Regions from separate parts of the Sphingomonas bisphenolicum genome, predicted to be linked through region 1. Evidence: predicted binding sites of a transcription regulator. Region 1 holds the regulator's gene; each other region holds the start of a gene.
The links. Region 1 encodes LexA, which represses DNA repair genes until DNA is damaged. Its sites were predicted from a motif close to GTTCCNCNCTTGTTCT; they were not measured.
Positions count from the first base shown of each region.

Region 2: the regulator LexA is predicted to act here: its motif matches at 5,535-5,550, upstream of SBA_RS15535 (ImuA family protein).
Region 3: the regulator LexA is predicted to act here: its motif matches at 2,189-2,204, upstream of uvrA (excinuclease ABC subunit UvrA).

Region 1 covers NZ_AP018817.1:2,361,071-2,368,365, reverse strand. Annotated here, with positions in the region: RNA gene ssrA (transfer-messenger RNA) at 1-262, opposite strand, end outside; gene SBA_RS11685 (NRDE family protein) at 302-1,057, shown strand; gene SBA_RS11680 (anthranilate synthase component II) at 1,115-1,705, shown strand; gene trpD (anthranilate phosphoribosyltransferase) at 1,863-2,855, shown strand; gene trpC (indole-3-glycerol phosphate synthase TrpC) at 2,852-3,643, shown strand; gene moaC (cyclic pyranopterin monophosphate synthase MoaC) at 3,640-4,113, shown strand; gene SBA_RS11660 (molybdopterin molybdotransferase MoeA) at 4,110-5,291, shown strand; gene lexA (transcriptional repressor LexA) at 5,361-6,038, shown strand; partial or broken gene SBA_RS11650 (ComEC/Rec2 family competence protein) at 6,029-7,213, opposite strand; gene SBA_RS11645 (recombinase family protein) at 7,257-7,295, shown strand, end outside.
Region 2 covers NZ_AP018817.1:3,122,061-3,129,355, reverse strand. Annotated here, with positions in the region: gene SBA_RS15545 (error-prone DNA polymerase) at 1-3,011, opposite strand, end outside; gene SBA_RS15540 (DUF6504 family protein) at 3,011-4,822, opposite strand; gene SBA_RS15535 (ImuA family protein) at 4,740-5,516, opposite strand; gene SBA_RS15530 (DUF1810 domain-containing protein) at 5,748-6,203, opposite strand; gene SBA_RS15525 (SOS response-associated peptidase) at 6,169-6,786, opposite strand; gene SBA_RS15520 (SOS response-associated peptidase family protein) at 6,832-7,295, shown strand, end outside.
Region 3 covers NZ_AP018817.1:3,434,277-3,441,571, reverse strand. Annotated here, with positions in the region: gene uvrA (excinuclease ABC subunit UvrA) at 1-2,143, opposite strand, end outside; gene SBA_RS17100 (23S rRNA (adenine(2030)-N(6))-methyltransferase RlmJ) at 2,327-3,157, opposite strand; gene SBA_RS17095 (hypothetical protein) at 3,352-3,600, shown strand; gene SBA_RS17090 (UrcA family protein) at 4,044-4,388, shown strand; gene SBA_RS17085 (enoyl-CoA hydratase/isomerase family protein) at 4,467-5,228, opposite strand; gene SBA_RS17080 (HAD family hydrolase) at 5,240-5,908, opposite strand; gene glmU (bifunctional UDP-N-acetylglucosamine diphosphorylase/glucosamine-1-phosphate N-acetyltransferase GlmU) at 6,084-7,295, shown strand, end outside.

The sequences.
Region 1 (7,295 bases):
GCTTCGTTATCGTTGGCACTTGTGAGTTTTGCACAGTTTAACGGCTTACACGGGCCGGGTAAAAATATCGCCTTTGAACACACGTCGATCCTAGTTCGGCCCCGTCAGGAAACCCCAAAGCGTTAAGCCATCGGGCCTTCTGGTGGAACCGCCGGGTACTGCCCCCGGGTCCGCTGCATCTATTATACGACACAATTTATCACCATAGCCGGGCGAACCCGGCGCGACCCATATGGCCCCACGCGACGGGTTTTTCAAGTCATGGACTTGCGGGATGCGGCCGGGACGATACATCGGCCCCATGTGCATCATGGCCATGGCCTGGGCGGCGCATCCGCGCTGGCGCCTCATCCTGATCGGCAATCGCGATGAATATCATGCGCGCCCCGCCGCCCCGCTCGCCCGCTGGGGCGACCGCAAGGGCCTGATCGCCGGGCGCGACCTGCAATCGGGCGGCACATGGCTTGGCGTATCGGAAGCGGGCCGGACCGCGATCGTCACCAATTTGCGCGGCTATGGCGGCCCGCAGCCGGACCGCGCCTCCCGCGGCGCGCTCGTGACGGACCTGCTGGCGGGCGACGGCGCCTATGTCGATGTCGCACAGGCGCGGCTGGAGGATTTCAACCCGTTCAACCTGATTCTGGTCGAAGCCGATCGCGCCGATTTTCTCACCAATCGTCCGCAACCGCTGCGCACGCGGCTGACGCCGGGCCTGTACGGCCTGTCCAACGGCGCGCTCGACGCGCCATGGCCCAAGACGCTGGCGCTCAAAACCGCCCTGCTCGGTTGGCTGACCGAAGATGCCGATGACCCGGCCGCCCTGTTCGAGGCACTGCGCCGGAAAAACCTGCCCGACGCCGGCATCGCCCCCGCCACGCCCTCAGACGCTCCCGACGAAGCCGCCGCCTCCCCCATCTTCATCCGCAACCCGCTCTATGGCACGCGCTGCAGCACCGTCATCGCCGTCGATCGCGACGGTCGGGGCCAGATCGTGGAACGCCGCTTCGACCGCGACGGCGGCGATACGGGCGAAACCCGGCTCGGCTTCCGCTGGTGATGGCTAACCGTCCCTCCCCACTTCCCCCCGCCCTCATCCCGCGCTAAGGTTCTGCCCATGATCCTCGTCATCGACAATTATGACAGCTTCACCTGGAACCTGGTCCATTATCTGATGGAACTGGGCGCGCAGGTGGAGGTCGTCCGCAACGACGCCATTTCGGCGGGCCAGGCCCTGTCCAGCGGCGCAAAGGCATTCCTGCTTTCGCCCGGTCCCTGCACCCCCAATGAAGCAGGCGTCAGCCTGGACCTCGTCGCGGCCTGCGCCGACGCGGGCGCGCCGCTGCTGGGCGTGTGCCTGGGTCACCAGTCGATCGGCCAGCATTTCGGCGGCAAGGTGGTGCGCGGCGGGCTGATGCACGGCAAGACCTCGCCCGTCACCCATGACGGCACCGGCCTGTTCGCAGGTCTGCCCTCGCCCTTCACCGCGACCCGCTATCACTCGCTGATCGTGGAGGATATTCCCGACAGCCTGGTGGTGAACGCGACCAGCGAAGACGGATCGGTCATGGGCTTCCGCCACGCGACCCTGCCGATCCATTCGGTGCAGTTCCATCCCGAAAGCATCGCCACCGAACATGGCCATGACATGCTGGCCAATTTCATGGAGATTGCAGGCATCCCTGTGCGTCAGCGCGAAGCGGCCTGACCCCTTCCTATCGGCGGCGATCGGTTTATCATAGGCGGATCGCTTTTCGAATGTTGCCATAATAGGAAACGCAATTTCAAAATCTGCGGGAAAAGTGCGAAGCTAGGCACGCACGCCCTCTCGACTCCGCGCCCTCCCGCCGACTAAGGCAGGGGCGATGACACGCCTGCCCGATCCTTCCCTACCGCTCGCACCCGACGCCGCAGCCCAGGCCTTCGACCTGCTGTTCGACGCCGACCTTCCCGAAGCGGACATTGCCGCCTTCCTCGTCACCATGGCGCGCCGGGGCGAAAGCGCGGTGGAGATCGCCGCCGCCGCCCGCGCCATGCGGGCGCGCATGATAACGGTCGGCGCGCCCGACGGCGCGATCGACGTCTGCGGCACCGGCGGCGACGGCCATCATACGCTGAACGTCTCCACAGCCGTCTCGCTCGTTGTCGCGGCGGCGGGCGTGCCCGTCGCCAAACATGGCAACCGCGCCGCCTCTTCCAAGGCTGGCGCGGCCGATACGCTGGAGGCGCTGGGCCTCGACCTCGATCGGGCCGCCGCCACCGCCGAAGCGACGCTGGCCGATCTCGGCATCTGCTTCCTCTTCGCCCAGAATTATCATCCCGCGCTCAAGCGGCTCGGCCCGATCCGCAAGGCGATCGGCGAACGCACCATCTTCAACCTGATGGGGCCGCTCGCCAATCCGGCCAGGGTTCGACGCCAGCTCATCGGCATCGCTCGGCCGGCCTATGTCCCCATCTATGCGCAGGCGCTTGCCGACCTGGGCGTCGATCATGCCATGATCATCTCCGGCGACGAAGGACTGGATGAACTCTCGCTCGCCAGCGGCAACGACATGGCGGAAGTGAAGGGCCATGACCTCGTCGCCATGCACCGCCTGACCGCCGCCGAACTGGGCCTTTCCACCCAGCCGGTCGAGGCGATCCGTGGCGGCGATGCCGCCCATAACGCCGCTGCGCTCCGTGCCCTGCTGCAAGGCGAACCGGGCGCCTATCGCGACGCCGTGCTGCTCAACGCGGCCGCGGCGCTTGTCGTCGCCGACGCCGTCCCCGATCTGCGCGAAGGCGTGGAGGAGGCCGCCGAAACCATCGACCGCGGCCTTGCCAACGCGCTCCTCAATTGCTGGATTGCCTATACATGACCAACAAGCTGATCGAAATCTGCGATTTCAAACGTGAAGACGTCGCCCGCCGCCGGGCCGCGACCAGCGTGTCGGCGCTCCACGCCCGCGCCAGCGAGCAGACGCCCCCGCGCGGCTTCCGCCAGGCGCTGGACAATGCCGCCCGCACGGGTTTCGGCCTGATCGCGGAAGTGAAGAAGGCCAGTCCCTCCAAAGGGCTGATCCGCGCCGATTTCGATCCGCCCGCCCATGCGCGGGCCTATGCGGCCGGTGGCGCCGCCTGCCTCTCCGTCCTGACCGACGAACCCTATTTTCAGGGTCATGACGATTATCTGATGGCCGCCCGATCGGCCTGCGCGGTGCCGGTGTTGCGCAAGGATTTCCTGGTCGATCCCTGGCAGGTGCTGGAAAGCCGGTCGCTCGGCGCCGACGCGATCCTCATCATCGTCGCCGCGCTGGACGATGGCCAGATGCAGGAAATAGAAGACGCCGCCCTGGGCCTCGGCATGGACGCCCTGATCGAGGTGCATGACGAAGCCGAACTGGAACGCGCACTGAAGCTCCGCTCGCGCCTGATCGGCGTGAACAATCGCGACCTGCGCGATTTCAGCGTCGATTTCGCTCGCACCTATGAACTGGTGGGCAAGGCGCCCGAAGGCTGCACCTTTGTCGCAGAAAGCGGCCTGACCGGCCATGCCGATCTCGTCGCCATGGCCGATCATGGCGTGCGCTGCTTCCTGGTCGGTGAAACGCTGATGCGCCAGGCCGATGTCGAGGCGGCGACGCACAATCTGCTGACGGGCGCATGACCGGACTCACCCATCTGGACGACGACGGCGCGGCCCGGATGGTCGATGTCGGGGCCAAGGCGGTCACGGCACGCGAGGCCATAGCCTCCGGCCGGATCGACATGAGCGTGACGGCAGCCAGAGCCATCGCCGACGGCCTGGTGAAAAAGGGCGACGTGCTCGCCGTGGCGCGCGTGGCGGGCATCATGGCCGCCAAGCGCACCGCCGACCTTATCCCGCTCTGCCACCCGATCGCGCTGAGCGCCGTGACAGTCGATTTCTCCCTTGACGACAGCGGCGTCACCGTGACCGCCACCGCCCGCACAGCCGGCCAAACCGGCGTGGAGATGGAGGCGCTGACCGCGGCCTCCGTCGCGCTGCTTACCGTCTACGACATGGCCAAGGCGCTGGATAAGTCCATGATAATCGGCGGCGTCTGCCTGATCGCCAAGACCGGCGGCAAATCCGGCGACTGGCGGCGCACGCCATGAGTCTGCTGCCGGTGGCCCAAGCGCAGGCGCGCCTGTTCGCGCTCGCCCCGCGACTGGCGACCGAAACCGTGCCGATAACCGCCGCCGTCGGCCGCTGGCTGGCGCAGGATCTGGCGGCGCTGCGCAACCAGCCCTGGACCGACCTTTCGGCGATGGACGGCTATGCCGTGCGCGCGGCGGAGGCGCCCGGTCCCTGGCGCGTCACCGGCGAAAGCGCAGCCGGAACGGCTAACCTTCCGCTCTTGCCGCCCGGCGAGGCCAGCCGCATCTTCACCGGCGCACCGCTGCCGCCCGGTGCCGACGCCATATTGATCCAGGAAAATGCGGCCCGCGACGGCGATCGGCTGACCGCCAGCGCCGATCCGCTGCCCGCCGGCCGCCATGTCCGTAGCGCCGCCTCCGACTTCGCGCAGGACGCCCTGTTGCTGGAGGCAGGCAGCCGCCTCGGTCCGGCGCAGATCGCGCTGGCGGTGCTGGGCGGTCATGGCGCCGTGCCGGTGGGTGAGCGGCCGACGGTCGCTTTGCTCTCCACCGGCAATGAACTGGTGCCGCCCGGCGCCCCGACGCCGCCGGGTTTCCTGCCTTCCTCCAACGCGCCGATGCTTGCCGCCCTGCTCGCCGCCCTGCCCTGCGACGTCATCGACCTCGGCATCGTACCGGACGATCTCGACGCCATGGCGTCCGCGCTCGATCGGGCGCGGACGGCGGACATCATTGTCTCGACCGGGGGCGCCTCCGTCGGCGACCATGATCTGGTGCGGCCCGCCTTCATCAAGGCGGGCGGTGCGCTCGATTTCTGGAAGATCAAAATGCGGCCGGGCAAACCGCTGATGGCCGGTCGCATCGGCGATACGCTGTTCCTGGGCCTTCCGGGCAATCCCGTTTCGGCTTTCGTCACGGCGACGCTGTTCCTGCTCCCGCTGGTCCGGCATCTGGGCGGCGCGCGCGATCCGTTTCCGCCCATGAGCGACGCGCCACTCGCCTCTCCTCTCCCGGCCACCGGCGATCGCGACGATTATCTCCGCGCATGGCGCGGGCAGGACGGCATCGTGTCGGTGACGTCGCAGGACAGCGCCGCCACCGCCGCCATGGCGAAAGCCGACTGCCTGATCCTGCGCCCGGCCGGATCGCCACCGGCCGCACCGGGCGATCGGGTGGTGATCCTGCCGCTGCCCTGACATGTTCGGTGCTTGACTAACCTTCATCTGTTTCCTATGCGTTCCTCATACGTTCCACGGAGGACCGCGATGTTGACGCCCAAGCAGCAGGAATTGCTGAGCTTCATTCAGACCCGATTGGACGAAGGCGGCGTTTCGCCCTCGTTCGAGGAAATGAAGGACGCGCTGGACCTGCGGTCCAAGTCCGGCATCCACCGGCTTATCAATGCCCTGGAGGAGCGCGGGTTCATCCGCCGCCTGCCCAATCGCGCCCGTGCGCTGGAAGTGCTGAAGCTGCCCGACGCGATGCATCGTGCGCCGGTGCCCGCGCCAGTCGTTGCGCTCAAACCCAAGGTCGCGGCGCCTGTTCCGATCGCCGCCAATGACGTGATCGAAATCCCGATGCACGGCCGGATCGCGGCCGGCGTGCCGATCGAGGCGATGGAGGGGCAGACCATGCTCTCCGTGCCGGCCGCGCTGTTGGGTGCGGGCGACCATTATGCGCTGGAAGTGTCGGGCGATTCGATGATGGAGGCGGGCATTCTCGACGGTGACTTCGCCCTGATCCAGCGCACCGACGTCGCGCGCGAAGGCCAGATCGTCGTGGCGTTGATCGACGAAGCGGAAGCCACGCTCAAATATTTCCGCCGCGAAGGCAGCCGCGTCCGGCTCGATCCGGCCAATTCCGCTTATGAACCGCAGATTTACGACCCGCGGCAGGTCCGCATCCAGGGCAAGCTGGCAGGGCTGCTGCGCCGCTATAATTGAGATTTGGGTCGTCCTGATCCACGGGGTGGGCGAACGATCCAGGGATGTGCGTCGCCGACTCGATGGACGGTGTGAACTTCGCCCTTCGCCAGGGTGATGGACAGGCCGCCGGTCCGTGCCAGCAACCGGCGGTCGATCTTCATCCAGCGCGGATGGCACCAGCGCGGTAGCCCCCGATCGCTGACGACGATGTCCGCCGCGGCGCAATCGCGGGCGAAGTCGGACCGTTCGATCAGCACTGTGCTGCGGGTGAAGAGCAGCCGCCAGCTACGGCCATTGCCGTCCTTCACGCCGACAGCGCACAGATCGCGCGAACAGCGTGCGTCCGGCAAATCCGCGATCGCCGCCAGTTCGCCGTCATAACCTGCACTTTCCGACAGCACGTCCCGCACATAATCCCCCGCCCGATCGCGCAATATCGCCATGCCCTTTCCCGTCCGCACGGCGACATGCCGCCCGTCGCCGGTAATCAGGATATCGGGCGGCGCGGCGGTAAAGGTGACCGCCACGCCGATCAGCACCGGCGCAAGTCCCAGCCATCGCCACCCCGTCCGCCACAACAGGCACCAGAGCAGCCCGACGACCGTGATACCGAATAGCCCCATGCCCATCGTCGGCGCCAGCAATGTCGCCATCGGACTGGCCGCCACGCCATGGGCCAGTAACAGCAACAGGTTCAGCGCCTGCTGCGTCAACCACCAGAAAGGCGCGCCCAAGCCCGCGACATCCAGCACGAGCGCCAGCGCCTCCAGCGGCATGACGACGAAGGTGGTGAGCGGAATCGCGATCAGATTGGCGAAGGCGCCGAGCAGCCCCGCCTTGTGAAAATGGAACAGCGCGATCGGCATCAGCACCAGTTCGACAGCGATGCCAGTCGCCAGCGTAACCGCCAGGCCGCGTGCAATCCGACGAAACGCACCCTCGTCTCGCGCGGCGGCAAAGGTTCGGAAACGGGGATGCTCGGCCAGCGCCACCAGCGCCGTCACAGCTGCGAAGCTCATCTGAAAGCTCGGCCCGACCAGTGCTTCGGGCCACAGAAATAACACCACCAGCGCGCCGGTCGCCACCAGACGCAAGGTCACCGCGTCCCGCCCCATGGCCAGCCCGCCCAGCACCAGCAGGGCGGCGACGCAGGACCGCACCGTCGGCACCTCCGCCCCGGTCATACTGTTATAGGAGTTAGGAACTTTTTAGGCCCGGCCGGGGCACAGGGGGAAGATGACGTTACCAGCTACAATTTACGCCCGCTTTTCAAAT
Region 2 (7,295 bases), 760 kb from region 1:
GCGATCATCGAGGCGGACATGACCTGGCGGCGGTAGATCTCGAAGCGGTCAGGCCAGAGGATGCCTTGCGCCACCCCCGTCTCATCCTCGATCGTTACGAACAGAACGCCCTTGGCCGAGCCCGGCCGCTGGCGGACAAGGATCACGCCGGCGACCTCGACATTGCGGCCTTCGCGCACGGTCGTAAGATCCGCGCATCTGACGATACGCATCTCGTCCAGTCGGGCGCGCAGGAATTGCAGCGGATGGCCGCGCAGCGAGAGCTGCAACGCCCGATAATCCTCGACCACCTCACGGCCCGCCGTCATCTTGGCAAGCGTCACGTCCGGTTCCAGGCCTTCGGGCGAGAAGCCTTGCTCCCGCGCGTCGGCCGCCGCGAACAGCGGCAGCGGCGCTTCGCCCAGGCCTTTGACCTTCCAAAGCCCCTGGCGCCGGTCATGGGCAAGGCATTGGAAAGCATCGGCCTCGGCCAGCCGCTCGATCGCGGCGCGCGGCACGCCGGCCCGGCGCCACACCTCCTCGATGCTCTCATAGGGAGCGGGGCCGCGCGCCGCGACGATCGCCGCGCCATGGATGTTGGCAAGGCCGCGCACCTGCCGGAGGCCGAGACGGACCGCCTTGTATCGGCCTCTAGTCTCCTCGAGCGAGCAGTCCCAATGGCTGTGATTGATCGAGACGGGCCTGACTTCGACGCCATGGTTGCGCGCATCGCGCACGATCTGCGCGGGCGCATAGAAGCCCATGGGCTGGGCGTTCAGAAGCGCAGCGCAGAAGACGTCGGGATGATGATGTTTCATCCAGCAGGACGCGTAAGCGATCTTGGCGAAGGAGGCCGCGTGGCTTTCGGGAAAGCCGTAGGAGCCAAACCCCTCGATCTGCTTGAACGTGCGCTCGGCAAAGTCCTTGGGATAGCCGCGCGCGACCATTCCGCCCACGAGCTTGTCGTAGAAGTGGCTGACGCCGCCGGTGAGCTTGAAAGTTGCCATGGCGCGGCGAAGCTGGTCGGCCTCCTGCGGGCTGAACCCCGCGCCCACGATCGCGACCTTCATCGCCTGCTCCTGGAACAGCGGCACGCCCAATGTCTTTTCGAGCACGGCGCGCAGTTCCGGCTTGGGATATTCGGGATTTTCCTTCCCCTCGCGCCGGCGAAGATAGGGATGGACCATGTCGCCCTGGATCGGCCCGGGGCGCACGATCGCGACTTCGATCACGAGATCGTAAAATTCCCGCGGCTTCATGCGCGGCAGCATCGACATCTGCGCGCGGCTCTCGATCTGGAAGGTGCCGAGCGTGTCGGCCTTCTGGATCATGGCGTAAACGTCGGGGTCATCGTCCTGGAGATCCGCCATCGTGACGCGGATGCCCTTGTCCTGTTCCAGAAGGTTGAACGCGCGGTTCATGCAGCCGAGCATGCCAAGCCCCAGCACATCGACCTTCATGAACTTCAAGGCGTCGATATCGTCCTTGTCCCATTCGATGATTTGCCGGTCTTCCATCCGCGCGGGCTCGATCGGCACGAGATCGTCGAGCCGATTCTGCGTCAGTACGAAGCCGCCGGGATGCTGCGAGAGATGGCGTGGCGTGCCGATCAGCTGGCGCGCCAGGTCCAGGGTGAGCTTCAGGCGATGATCCTCGGCGTTGAGATTGAGGCTCTCGATCTGCTCTTGCGGAATGCCATCCATGCTCCAACCCCAGACCAGACCCGTCAGCATCTTGGTCAAGTCGCGCGGGAGCCCGAGCGCCTTGCCGACCTCGGCGACGGCGCCGCGCGTGCGATAGCGGGTGACGACGGCGGTCAGGGCCGAGTGGTCGCGACCATAGGTCTCGTAAATCCACTGGATGATCTCCTCGCGGCGCTCATGCTCGAAATCGACGTCGACATCGGGCGGTTCGCGCCGCTCGCCCGAGACGAACCGTTCGAACAGCAGCTCATGCTGGATCGGATCGATCGACGTGACGCCCAGCAGATAGCACACGCAACTATTGGCAGCCGATCCACGCCCCTGGCACAGGATACCGCGTCGCCGGCTCTCGGCGACGATCGCATTGACCGTCAGGAAATAGGGCGCATAGCCGAGCCGTTCGATGAGGCCGAGCTCATGGTCGATCTGGTCGCGATAGCGCTTGGGGACGCCGTCGGGGAATTTGACCTCGGCCGCCTGTCTCGTAAGCGCAGCGAGAGCCTGCTGGGCGGTTCGCCCTTCCATCACCTCCTCATAGGGATATTGATATTGGATTTCGCCAAGATCGAAGGTGCATTGCGCAGCGATGGCGGCGCTGGCTGCGATCGCGTCGGGGAAAGCGGCGAAACGGCGTTCCATCTCCGCGGGCGATTTCAAGTCACGATCCATGAACCGCTCGCGGCGGAAACCCAGCTCGTCGATGGTGCACTTCTCGCGGATCGCGCTCATCACGTCCTGCAGCGGACGTCGTTCGGCGCTGTGATAGAGGATGTCGCCGGTCGCAACCGACCGTACGCCGCTTACGCGCGCAAGGACATCGAGCCGGTGCAGCCTCTCGGCATCGTCCGGACGACGGCGCAGCGACAGCGCGCAAAAGCCACGCGGCCCGAATATATCGCACAGGTCGCGAAGATGGCTGCCCGTGATGTCGCCGGGCATATCGGGTACCAGGATGCCGACCATATCTTCAGAATGGGCAGCGACGTCCGCCCATTCGAGCAGGCATTTGCCCTTGCCGCCGCGTTTCTTGCCGATCGAGAGGAGCCGCGTCAGCCGCGACCAGGCCGGGCGCGATCGAGGATAGAGGAGCAGCGCGCGACCATCGACCAGATCGACCCGGCTCCCCGCGATCATCCGGACCCCGGTCGCCTTCTGGCCATCCCATCCGCGCACGACGCCCGCGACCGTTCCCCAATCCGCCAGGCCCATCGCGGAATGTCCACGAAGCGCCGCGGCGGCGAACAGCTCCTCGGGCGAGGACGCGCCGCGCAGGAACGAGAAATGGCTCGTCACCTGAAGTTCGACATAGGACGTTTGCGGCGCTGCCATCAGCCGAACATTCCGTGCATATACCAGCTGAGGTCGCCGGTCTCAGCCTCGACGCCGTCGCCGCGGCGAAACAGCCAGAAGCGCGCGCCGCCTTCCGCCTCCACCCGAAAATAATCGCGCACCGCCCACATTTCCTGAGGCGATCGCCACCACTCGCCATGGATGCGCTCGGGCCCGTCGCCGGCGACGACGCGGTAGCTTTGACCGCGCCAGACAAAGCGGCGCGGCGGATGATCGGGCAGGAGCGCAACGACATTGGCAAGCGGCTCGGGGCGCTTGAGCAACCGCACCGGGCGTTTCCAGCCCGGCCATCCGGTGGGCGTGGCGAGCGGCGACACGCGCCGCATCGCCCGTTCGGGCACGTCGCTCTCGCGCGATGAGAGTCGGAACAGCGCCGACACGCCCGCGCGCGTGCCGAGCTGGTCGACGAGCGGCGCTATGTCGCGGGTCTTGCCCGAGCTCTCGAGAAGCGCGCCCGCGGCCTGGGCGCCGAGCGGCTCATGATAGGGAACGGCAAGGTGCATCGCCTCGATGCCAAGGCCGGGGTCGAGTTCGCTGATCTTAAGCGCGAACATGCGCTTCAAATGCCGCTCGTCGCGCGTCGCCCGGGAGGCGCCGATGCCAAGGCGTTGCGCTTCGCCGTCGACCCGGTTGGCGATGAGCAGAACCGCACGTGCGCCAAGCCCGCGCGTGCGGAGCAGGACCACGAGATCGTCGACAAGGTCGGTGATCACCTGGGCGATGCTTTCGGGCGTGCCGATAGGTTCGAGCAGATGGCGTGTCACCCGCGGCGCCTCGGCGGGCACGACCGGGACGATTGGCTCGGCGAGACTGCCTCTTGCCTGGTCGAGGCGATCGACCGTCGCAAGACCAAGCCGGCGCGCGAGCGGGCCGCGCGGCATGGGATAGAGATCGGCGATGCGCTCCAACCCGAAACGGGCCGCCGCGACCAGGGCTTCGGGTTCGAGCCGGAGCGCGGCGAGCGGAAGGTCGGCGATCGCCTGGGCCTCTTCGCCGGGCGCCAGCAAGGTTATCGGGCGGCCGCCGAACCGCGCCAGCGCATGCGCGGCGCCGGGCGTCCCAGCAACCGCGATCCGGGCCGTGAAACCCAGGCGCTTCAAGAAAGCGAGCAGCCGCCGGCAGAAATGATCTTCGCCCCCGAACAGGTGCGTCGTGCCGCTGAGATCGAACCACAGCCCGTCGAGCCCCGATACGCTCGCCGTCGGCGTCCATTGCCGCGCCGCGTGAAGGGCAAGCCGGTCGAGCCAGGCGCGATCGGCGTCCGGCTCGGCGTCGCGGACGTCGAGATCGGCAACCAGCGCACGGGCATGAGCGGCAGCCATGCCGGGCAGCAGGCCAAGTTCGAGCGCGCGCGGGGAGGCGGCCGTGATGATATCTTTCTGACCGCTCCGGGTGACGAGCACGGTCGGCGTGCCCCACCATGCCGCCCAACTCGGCGCAGCGGCCAGCGTGCCGCTGTGCCCGTCGTCTGATCGCATCGCTTTGAAGGGATGTTCTGCATGCTCACTGCGCCTGCCCATCTCGCGCATTGTCGGCCTTTGATGGGCCGGCAAGGCCTCCATGTCGGACCGCGATGGCCGACGTCCCAGCGCGCCGTCCCGCGCCCAGCGCGCGCCGGGGCGCCAGCCGCCACCGCGCGGGACGGAGCAGGCGCCCGGATCATCGTCGATCGGCTCTGGAAAGCGCAGCGCGTTCGCCGGCGGCGCCTCAGGCAGCGTTGCTGGCCGCTCGTTCCCGCGCAATCGCTCGATCGGCAATTGCGGCAGGAAGAGCGAGGCGACCCTTTGCATCGCAGGCCTCCAGCTCGAGAGAAAAGGGATCGCCGTTCCGCTGCCGGACAAGCTCGACCTGCCAGCGCGGCCGCCCAACCCCGGGCCAAGACAGGCGCTCGGACGCGAGGCAGCCGATCCGCCAGCGCGTCATGGCCGAGGAGGGCAGGGAGAGCGGACAGCGGTCGCGCGATCGATGCCGCCGATAGAGCAGCATCGGTGTCTGTCCGTCGGAAGCGGCGAGCTGCAGCCGGCGCGTCGCGGTCATGTCGGCGGCCTTCACCTCCGCGATCACGCAGGCCATGGCGCCATAACGCAGAGCATCTTCGGCCATCGCCAGCACCACGCTGTCCTTGTGGCCTTGCGCATAGAGGATCTGGCCGGGATCAAGCCCCACTTGCTCGAGACCCGGCGCATAGAGATCGAACGCCGTCATGGCCCAGAAGACGTCGCTCGTCGCCTTGGCGGCAAAGCGTGCCGCTATGCCGGCCGCGAAAAGGGTGGCGGCCGCGTCATCGCTCAATGTTGCCGAGGCAGCGGCGATCTCATGGAGACCGGTACCGTCAAGTCCGCCATCGGCGAGTCGTGCGTCTATTTGAGGCAGACCAAAGTCCAGCGCAGGCCCACGCGCAGCCCGCGCCCGCACCAGATCCGCGCGCAGCGCGGACAGGTCGGCCTGGAATGACGGCGTAGCGGAGGGCAGGGCGATAGACATGAAGGGCACGACTCAAATGTTCCCTTTATGTTCCACCTCTCATCGTTTGGGGTCAAGTGGGGCCCGGGCTATTTTGGTAAGCGAACAAAAGCGGTGGAACCAGCCGCTGTCCAACGGGTTTAGCCGATTCTGGACGCGACGCCCCCCGTTCGTCGCGCCGGCTCCCATAGAGGCCTTGTCGGTTTGAACCGGCGAGGCCTTTTTGCTGTTCGACCTGGAATGGCTTCAGCATTACTGCTCGAGGAGCCTTAGCGTAGCGTCGTCGCGCTCGCCGTCATACCATCGCTCGATCGCGGCAGCCAAAAGCGGGCTAGGGCGAGCCTGCTCGAACAGCGTCAGAGAGGAGCGCAACTTCATGGCGTCCACCAACCCCATCACCGCCACGGGATCTCTGGTCGACAGCCCCTGCAGCGCCTCCACGCAGGCGCGATAGCGCGCACCGAGCACCGGGTGAGCGTCATAGGCCCGTGCTTCGCCGAGCGAGACGATGCCGTAAAATTGAGCAATCGGACTGCGGCCAAGCGCCTTGAGCTGTGGAAAGATGAACCACATCCAATGCGATCGCTTCGACCCGGCGCGCAATTCGGCGAGGGCTCGGGGATAGACCTCTTCCTGGGCCGCAACGAAACGGTCGAGGCCTTCCTTTGGCCAGTCATAGCAGCGATGCCTGTGCGGGCGGCGCGCCATGCACCTGTGTGACGGGAAGGCTGCCCTTGGGCAGCCAATGCAGAATATCTTTGGCCGGCACCGCAGGGTCGAGCCAGTCAGCCCATTGATCCCGTCGCAGGGGGATGATCTGCCGATGATGATAGGGCGAGACGTCGGGACCCGCATCCATCGTCAGCATCGTGAAGGCCTCGCCGGCCGCGTCGGCGCGCCAGATGCCCGCGATGCAGAACCAGTCATGATCCTTCATCGTGAACAGCCATTTATCCAGCCGCTTCTGCTTGGGATCGGCGGGATCGGTGAACTCATAGAAGCCGTCGGCGAGGATGAGGCAGCGATGCGAGGCAAAGGTTCGACCCTCGGAGCGGAAATTATAGACCGGGCGGCCGTTCTGGCCGGGCCAGCTCCAGCGCCGACTGACGAGTTCCCCTATTCCGCGCTCCCCCTCGACCGACCGGACGATGGGGCCCATGTCGGTGATCTTCACATCCTCGCGCGCGGCGACGTTGGGCGCTCCTTCCGGCATCTTGATCTTAATCTTGAGATCCGCAAAGTCTTCGACGATCGATGCGATATCTATGAGCAGGCGATAGTCGTTACACATGTTGGTGGTCCTTGTCCGCCCTTGTCCGAAACGCTTGTTCCTTGTATGTTCCTTTTCATGGACTCGAAAGCCACCCCCTTTGATACCGAGGCGCCGCTCGACGATCGCCGGGCCATCATCCGGCGACACCCCGAGGATCCAAGCGAAATCGAGATGGTGGAGGCGACATGGGGTTCAAACCCCCAGTTCGCCGATGGAGTTTCTTATCGGTTCGCGCGCGCGGAAGGACGGCGCTTTCCTGCCCAGCGTTGCCTGATCCCGGCTTCGGAATTCCATATCCGCAACGACGAGCGCCGGTTTCGCGTGACGCTCGACGGCGGCAATTTCTTCTATCTCGCCGGCATATGGGAGCCGGCGATCGGCGAGTGGCCGCTCAGCTACCGCGTCATCACGGTGGACGCGAACCCGGAAGTGATGCGCTATCAGGAACGGCAGGGCGCCATCATTCATCGCCGGCAGGTCATGCAATGGCTGGATTTCACGGTTCCCGAGATCGATTTGCTGCAAAC
Region 3 (7,295 bases), 1.1 Mb from region 1:
GCGACTGGTCGATGTCGATCACCTTGTCGCAATGGTCGAGGCCGGTGATCTTGTCATGCGGGCCGGCGACGATGCGGGCGCCGTTGAGGGCACGGGCGGATGCGGCGTAGAGCGTGTCGATCGTGAAACTGGACTTGCCCGAGCCTGAGACGCCGGTGATGCAGGTGAAGGTGCCGAGCGGGATCGACGCGGTGACGCCGGTCAGGTTGTTGGCGCGGGCGTTGTGGACGGTGAGTTTCTTGCCCGATCCCTTGCGGCGCTTGGTGGGGACTTCGATGCGGCGGGTGCCGTTGAGATAGTCCGCGGTGACGCTGTCCTTGTGCGCCAGGATTTCGGCCAGCGTGCCCTGCGCCACGATCTGGCCGCCATGGACGCCCGCGCCCGGACCCATGTCCACGATATAGTCGGCGTGGCGGATCGCATCCTCATCATGCTCCACGACGATGACGCTGTTGCCGAGATCGCGCAGGCGCTTGAGGGTGACGAGCAGCCGGTCATTGTCGCGCTGGTGCAGGCCGATCGAGGGTTCGTCGAGGACGTAGAGGACGCCGGACAGGCCGCTGCCGATCTGGCTGGCGAGGCGGATGCGCTGGCTTTCGCCGCCGGACAGGGTGCCGCTGGTGCGGTCGAGGTTGAGGTAATCGAGGCCGACATTGTTGAGGAAGCCCAGGCGTTCCACGATTTCCTTGAGGATGGCGCGGGCGATCTGCTGCTGCTGGTCGTTCAGATGATCGGGCAGGGTGGTGAAGAAGGCGAGCGCGTCCACCACCGAGCGGCGGGTGGAGACGGAGATATCCTCGCCCGCGATCTTGACCGCGAGTGCCTCGGGCTTGAGGCGGGCGCCGTGGCAGGTCTCGCAGGGCATGGCGGTCTGATATTTGGCCAGCTCCTCGCGCATCCAGGCGCTTTCGGTCTGCAGGAGCCGGCGGTTGAGGTTGCCGATGACGCCCTCGAACGCCTTCTTGACCTCGTAGCTTTTCTTGCCGTCCTGGAAGCGCAGGGTGACCGGCTTGCCGCCGGTGCCGTGGAGGATGATGAGCTTCACCTCGCCGGGGAGGTCGGCCCAGGGGGTGTCGAGCGAGAAGCCGAACTCCTTGGCGAGGCTGCCGAGCACCTGCATATAATAGGGGCTGGGCGGGTTGGACTTGGCCCAGGGGACGACGGCGCCCTTCTTGATCGAGAGCGCCTCGTTGGGGACGACCAGTTCGGGGTCGAACTCCTGCCGTTCGCCAAGGCCGTCGCAGGCCGGGCAGGCGCCCAGCGGGGCGTTGAAGGAGAAGAGGCGCGGCTCGATGTCGGGGATGGTGAAGCCGCTGACGGGGCAGGCGAATTTCTCGCTGAAGACGATGCGGTTCAGGGGGATGCCCGCGCCCTTCATCTTCTTGTCGGTGGATTGCACTTCGTCTTCGCGGCCGGGGACGACGCCGTCGGCCAGATCGACATAGGCGAGGCCGTCGGCGAGCTTGAGCGCCTGCTCGAAACTGTCGGCGAGGCGGGTGGCCATGTCGTCGGTGACGGCGAGACGGTCGACCACGACTTCGATGTCATGCTTGTACTTCTTGTCGAGCGCGGGCGCGTCCTCGATCAGCATCATTTCGCCGTCGATGCGGACGCGGGTGTAGCCCGCCTTCTGCCATTCGGCCAGTTCCTTGCGATATTCCCCCTTGCGGCCGCGCACGACCGGGGCGAGCAGGTAGAAGCGCGTGCCTTCGGGCAGGAGCGCGACGCGATCGACCATCTGGCTGACGGTCTGCGCGCTGATGGGGAGGCCGGTGGCGGGGCTGTAGGGAATGCCGACGCGCGCCCAGAGCAGGCGCATATAGTCGTAGATTTCCGTGACCGTGGCGACGGTGGAGCGCGGGTTGCGGCTGGTGGTCTTCTGCTCGATGGAGATGGCGGGGCTAAGGCCCTCGATATGCTCGACATCGGGCTTCTGCATCATCTCCAGAAACTGGCGTGCATAGGCGGAGAGCGATTCGACATAGCGGCGCTGCCCCTCCGCATAGATGGTGTCGAAGGCGAGGGAGGATTTGCCGGAGCCGGACAGGCCGGTGATGACGATGAGGCTGTCGCGGGGGAGATCGACGTCGACGCCCTTGAGATTATGCTCGCGCGCGCCGCGGACGCTTATGTGAGTCAGCATTCGGTAAACCTCTGCTGCTTGATGGGGGTAAGGCTCATGCGATCCGTTCTACAAATGTTCCGAGAGAGAATCCAGAGCCGAAGATAGGAGCGCGTCAGGGGGAATGCGAGGGCGCTGCCGCGATTATGATGCGGGACGGCGGGGGCAGGCGCGGGCAGGGGGAAGGGTGGGACGAGGCTTATCTTAATCGCCCAACCAACCGGAAATAATCTCGCCCTTATGCCCTTCGGGGGCCAACGCGGGGCGCAGAGCCTCCAACAATGGCGGCAGTGCCTGCGTGAAAGCGTAAGGCGGATTGACGATATAGAGGCCCGCGCCGTTATAGATGCCGGGTTGCTCGCTATCGTATAGCCAATGCTCCACCAGCAGCAATTTCGGGATGCCGAGCTTGCGTAACTGCTTCTTCCAATGCCAATGCGTGGCGCGGTCTTTCAGCGGATACCAGATCACCGTCACGCCATGCGCCCATTTGCGGTGAGCGGCGGCGAGGGTGGCGGTGATGCGCGCGCGTTCGTCCGTCTGCTCGTAGGGCGGGTCGACCACCACCACGCCGCGCGCGGTGCGGGGCGGCACCATAGCCAGCCAGAGTTCGTAGGCGTCGCGTTCATGTATGGCCGAGCTGGTGCCGCGCATCACGCCGCGCAGGGTGTAAGCGTCTTCCGGATGCTTTTCGTTGAGGATCAGGCAATCCTGCGGGCGCAAAAGCTGTGCCAGAAACTGCGGCGAGCCGGGGTAAAGCTGCGGTTCTCCACCGACATTCACTGCCTGCACGGCGGCACGGTAGTCGTCCAGCAAGGGGTTGGGGTCGGCAAACGCCCGCAGCACGCCCTGCGTCGCCTCACCGGTGCGTTGGGCATCGTCGCCGCCAAGGTCGTACAGGCCGCAGCCAGCATGGGTGTCGATCAGCGTGAGCGCGCCCGGCTTGTGCTGCAAGGCCCGCACCAAGGCGATCAGGAGGCTGTGCTTGACGACATCGGCGCTATTGCCGGCATGGAAGGAATGGCGATAATTCATTGTGATTCAGATCCTGACGCCCTGCCTTTAAGAGGTGTTGAACCTTCTGCAAAGCGAAGCCATGGCAGCGCCGGCATTGGCCGACGGCCGACCGGTAGCTTTTTCATCGCCAGCCGGGCAGCGTAAATCTGGCGAATGACCGCTTCCGAAAAACGGAAATGAGGCGCAGGATGGCGACAAAGGACGCATAGGCGATGTTAGTCCACGCCGCCTCCTGGATGGTCCACCACCGGCCGCCCGTTGCCCGCGCCCATGCCGGCATTCGCTCTTCCGTATCCGCTCCCCATGTCGTTCATCGCCTCGCGCCGGCCGTTGGTCCGTCCCGGATGCCGCCGGGCGCTGTGCGTGGGCGGATCATCGAAGCGGTCGGGATCGCCCGCGTTGCGGCGCTATGGTGGGGCATCGACAGAGCGCGGCGTCGGGTGATGGACCTGCCCCGTTAAGCGACGGTTCAGCGCCCGTGGCGTCGTCTCTGTCCTGCAGCTTACTCCGATCCGGTGCCCGACAGCATCTGGATACGCCCCCGGCCCTCCCTTGCGCCGGGGGCGTTTTCGCGTCCGGCGCTTTCGGTCGGGCGATTCGCCTTTTCCCCTACGGCAATATGATCCGCGCATGTCGTTCGCATCGGCACGGATGTCGTTCGTCACGCCGTTCGTCCGCGCCGGTCTGCGCTTGGTCGGCGATCGCGTCGTTGGCCGATGCGGATCGCCATCGGTCGAAGCGGACGGGCGTAGCGCGCCACGGGGGCGTAACAAGATGAGGCGAACGGGGCAGGACGCCGACCCCCTGAAAGACCCTTTGGCTCCCCCCGTTCGCATCCGGCGCCCCGCACAGCCCCCCTTTGCGGCGGTGCGCCGGCCACAACAGATTTTGAGGAGATAAGCCCATGTTCGTTGCATCCAAATTCGCCGCCGCCGTTGCGTCCCTTGCCCTGCTGGCCAGCGCCGGCGTCGCATCCGCCGAAGACTTCGTCTCCAATGGCCGCAACAGCGCCGTCTATCATGGCGACCTGGACCTGACCCAGCCGGCGCACCAGCAGCAGCTCCGCAGCCGTATCGCCCGCGCCGCCAGCCGCGTCTGTTCCTCGATGGACCTGGCCGCGGCGCAGGCGTGCAAGGCGAAGGCGCTGGCCCATGTCCAGGCCCCCGTCAGCGCCGCCATCGCCCGCGCCGAGACCGGCGAGCGCTATGCAGATGCGGGCAAGAATGTGCGGCCGGTGGTGGGCAACTGATCCCGACCGGCCTATCCTGCCAGCGACGAAGGCCCGGTTGACGCCGGGCCTTTTGGCGTTGGCGCGGGAAAAGGCGCGTCAGAAGTCCGGGCGGCGCCTGGCGCGGAAGGCGGCGACGCCCTCGGCGAAGTCGGGCAGGGTGAAGGCGTCGCGGAACAGCGCCAATGTCGTGGCGTCGTCGTCCGCCTGCCCGTCGAGGATGCGGCGGACGATCGCCCTGGAAGTGCGGACGCTGTGCTGGGCGTTGGCGGCGATGATATGGGCGAGCGCGTGCGCCGCGCCGAGGGGATCGGGCGCGATCTCCTCGATCAGGCCGATCGACAGGGCTTCATCGGCGCTGTGGAGCGCGCCGGTGTAGAGGATGCGCCTGGCGCGGGCGGGGCCGACCAGGTCGACCAGCAGCTTCGTGTCGAACAGCGAATAGACGATGCCGAGTTTCGCCGGGGTGATGCCGAGGCGCGCGGCGGGCGAGGCGATGCGCAGGTCGCAGGCGATGGCGAGGCCGCAGCCGCCGCCGACGCCATCGCCGTCGATCGCGGCGATCACCGGCTTTTCGGCATGGGCCAGAGCATATTGGCTGGCGCGGATCGCGGCCTGGTTGGCGGCGCGCCAGTCGGGGTCGCCGGCGCAGGCGGCCAGTTCGTGGATGTCGGCGCCGGCGCAGAACAGGCCGGGCGTGGCGGAGGCGAGGAGGAGGACGCGGATGGCGTCGTCGGCCATCGCCTGCCCGACGAGCCGGGGCAGGGCCTCCCACATCGCCTGGGTCATGGCGTTGCGCTTGTCGGGCCGGTCGATCAGCAGCCGGGCGACCGGGCCGTCCTGTTCCAGACGCAGGGGCATGACAGGGGGCGTCATGCCGGCCAGCGCCGCAGCAGCGGGACCAGTTCGTCAAAATGGTGTATGACGGCGTCGGCCTCCAGATTTTCGACCGGGCCGTCGAGAAAGCCGAAGCCGACCGCGACATTGGCGATGCCCGCGTTGCGCGCGCCCGCGATGTCGTTGATCGTGTCGCCGACGAAGAGGGCGCGGCCGCCGCCGGCGCGGGCGATCATTTCGCGGATCGGGGCCGGATCAGGCTTGGCGACGCCGACCGTATCGCCGCCGACGATCGCGGCGAAGCGGTCCGACAGGCCGAGCTGGCGCATCAGCGGGATGGTGAAGCGTTCCGCCTTGTTGGTGCAGATGGCGAGTGTGACGCCGGCCTCCGCCAGCGCGTCCATCGCGTCCAGCAGGCCGGGATAGGGGACCGAGTGGATGGCGAGATTCTGCTCATAATAGTCGAGCAGGATCGGCAGGAGCGCGTCGAGCGTGTCCGCGGTATAGCCGCCCGATGCGTCGAGCGCCCGCGCCAGCATGATTTTCGCGCCCTTGCCGACGAAGGGGTGGATTGATGCGGCGGGAAAGGGCGGACGGCCGATCGTGCCGATCGCGTAATTGACCGCGGCAGCGAGATCGCCGCTGGTGTCGATCAGGGTGCCGTCGAGGTCGAAGCCGACGATGTCGAAGGGGATGGGATCGATGGGGGGGCTGGTCATGCCGCCGCCATGCCGCGTGCGCGGTGGCAATGGCAAGGCAAACATGGCAGAGAGCGGCAAGATTCCTCCTCCTGCCAGGGACGCTTTCATCGTGACTGTACCCGACTCGTCTTCGCGCCCGCTCGCCGTCATCATCCTTGCCGCGGGGCAGGGGACGCGGATGAAATCCAGCCTGCACAAGGTGTTGCACCCCGTGGCCGGGCGGCCGATGCTGCTCCACCTGCTGGCGAGCGCGGGCGCATTGTCGCCACAGCGGCAGGTGGTGGTCGTCGGCGCGGGGCGCGAACAGGTCGAGCAGGCGGTGGCTGGCACCGGCGCGATCGTCGCGGTGCAGGCGCAGCAACTGGGCACGGGCCATGCCGTCGCCCAGGCGCATGATGCGCTGGCGGGGTTCGCGGGCGACGTGCTGATCCTCTATGGCGACGTGCCGCTGGTGAGCGTGGGCACGATGCGCGCGATGCTCGATCGGCTGAGCCGGGGCGACGAGCCGCGCGCGGTGGTGCTGGGGTTTCGGCCCGATGACGCGGCGGCCTATGGCCGGATCATCGCCGACGGGCAGGGCATCATCGAGAAGATGGTCGAATATAAGGATGCGAGCGAGGGCGAGCGGGCGGTGACGCTGTGCAACAGCGGGCTGATGGCGGTGCGGTCGACCGACCTGTTCGTGCTGCTCGACCAGATCGGCAACCAGAATGCGGCGGGGGAATATTATCTGCCCGACATCGTCATGCTGCCCGGCGGGACGAGCGCGGTGATCGAGACGGAAGCGTGGGAAGTGGCGGGGGTCAACAGCCGGATCGAACTGGCCGGGGTGGAAGGCGTGTGGCAGGCGCGGCGGCGGGCCGAGGCTATGCGCGAGGGCGTGACGCTGGTGGCGCCGGAGACCGTATTCTTCAGCCATGACACGGTGCTGGGCCGCGACGTGGTGGTGGAGCCGAATGTCGTGTTCGGGCCGGGCGTGACCGTGGCGGACGATGTCGTGATCCACGCCTTTTCGAATCTGGAGGGGGCGACGATCGCGCGTGGGGCGGCGATCGGTCCTTATGCGCGGCTGCGGCCGGGCGCGGAGATCGGCGTGAAGGCCAAGGTCGGCAATTTCGTCGAGATCAAGAAGGCGACCCTGGGCGAGGGGGCGAAGGTCAACCACCTGTCCTATATCGGCGACGCCAGCGTGGGCGCGGGCGCCAATATCGGGGCGGGCACGATCACCTGCAATTATGACGGTTTCTTCAAATATAGGACGGAGATCGGCGCGGGCGCGTTTATCGGGTCGAACAGCGCGCTGGTCGCCCCGGCGACCATCGGCGCGGGCGCGATCGTGGCGGCGGGCAGCGTGGTGACCAAGCCGGTCGAGGCCGATGCGCTGTGTCTG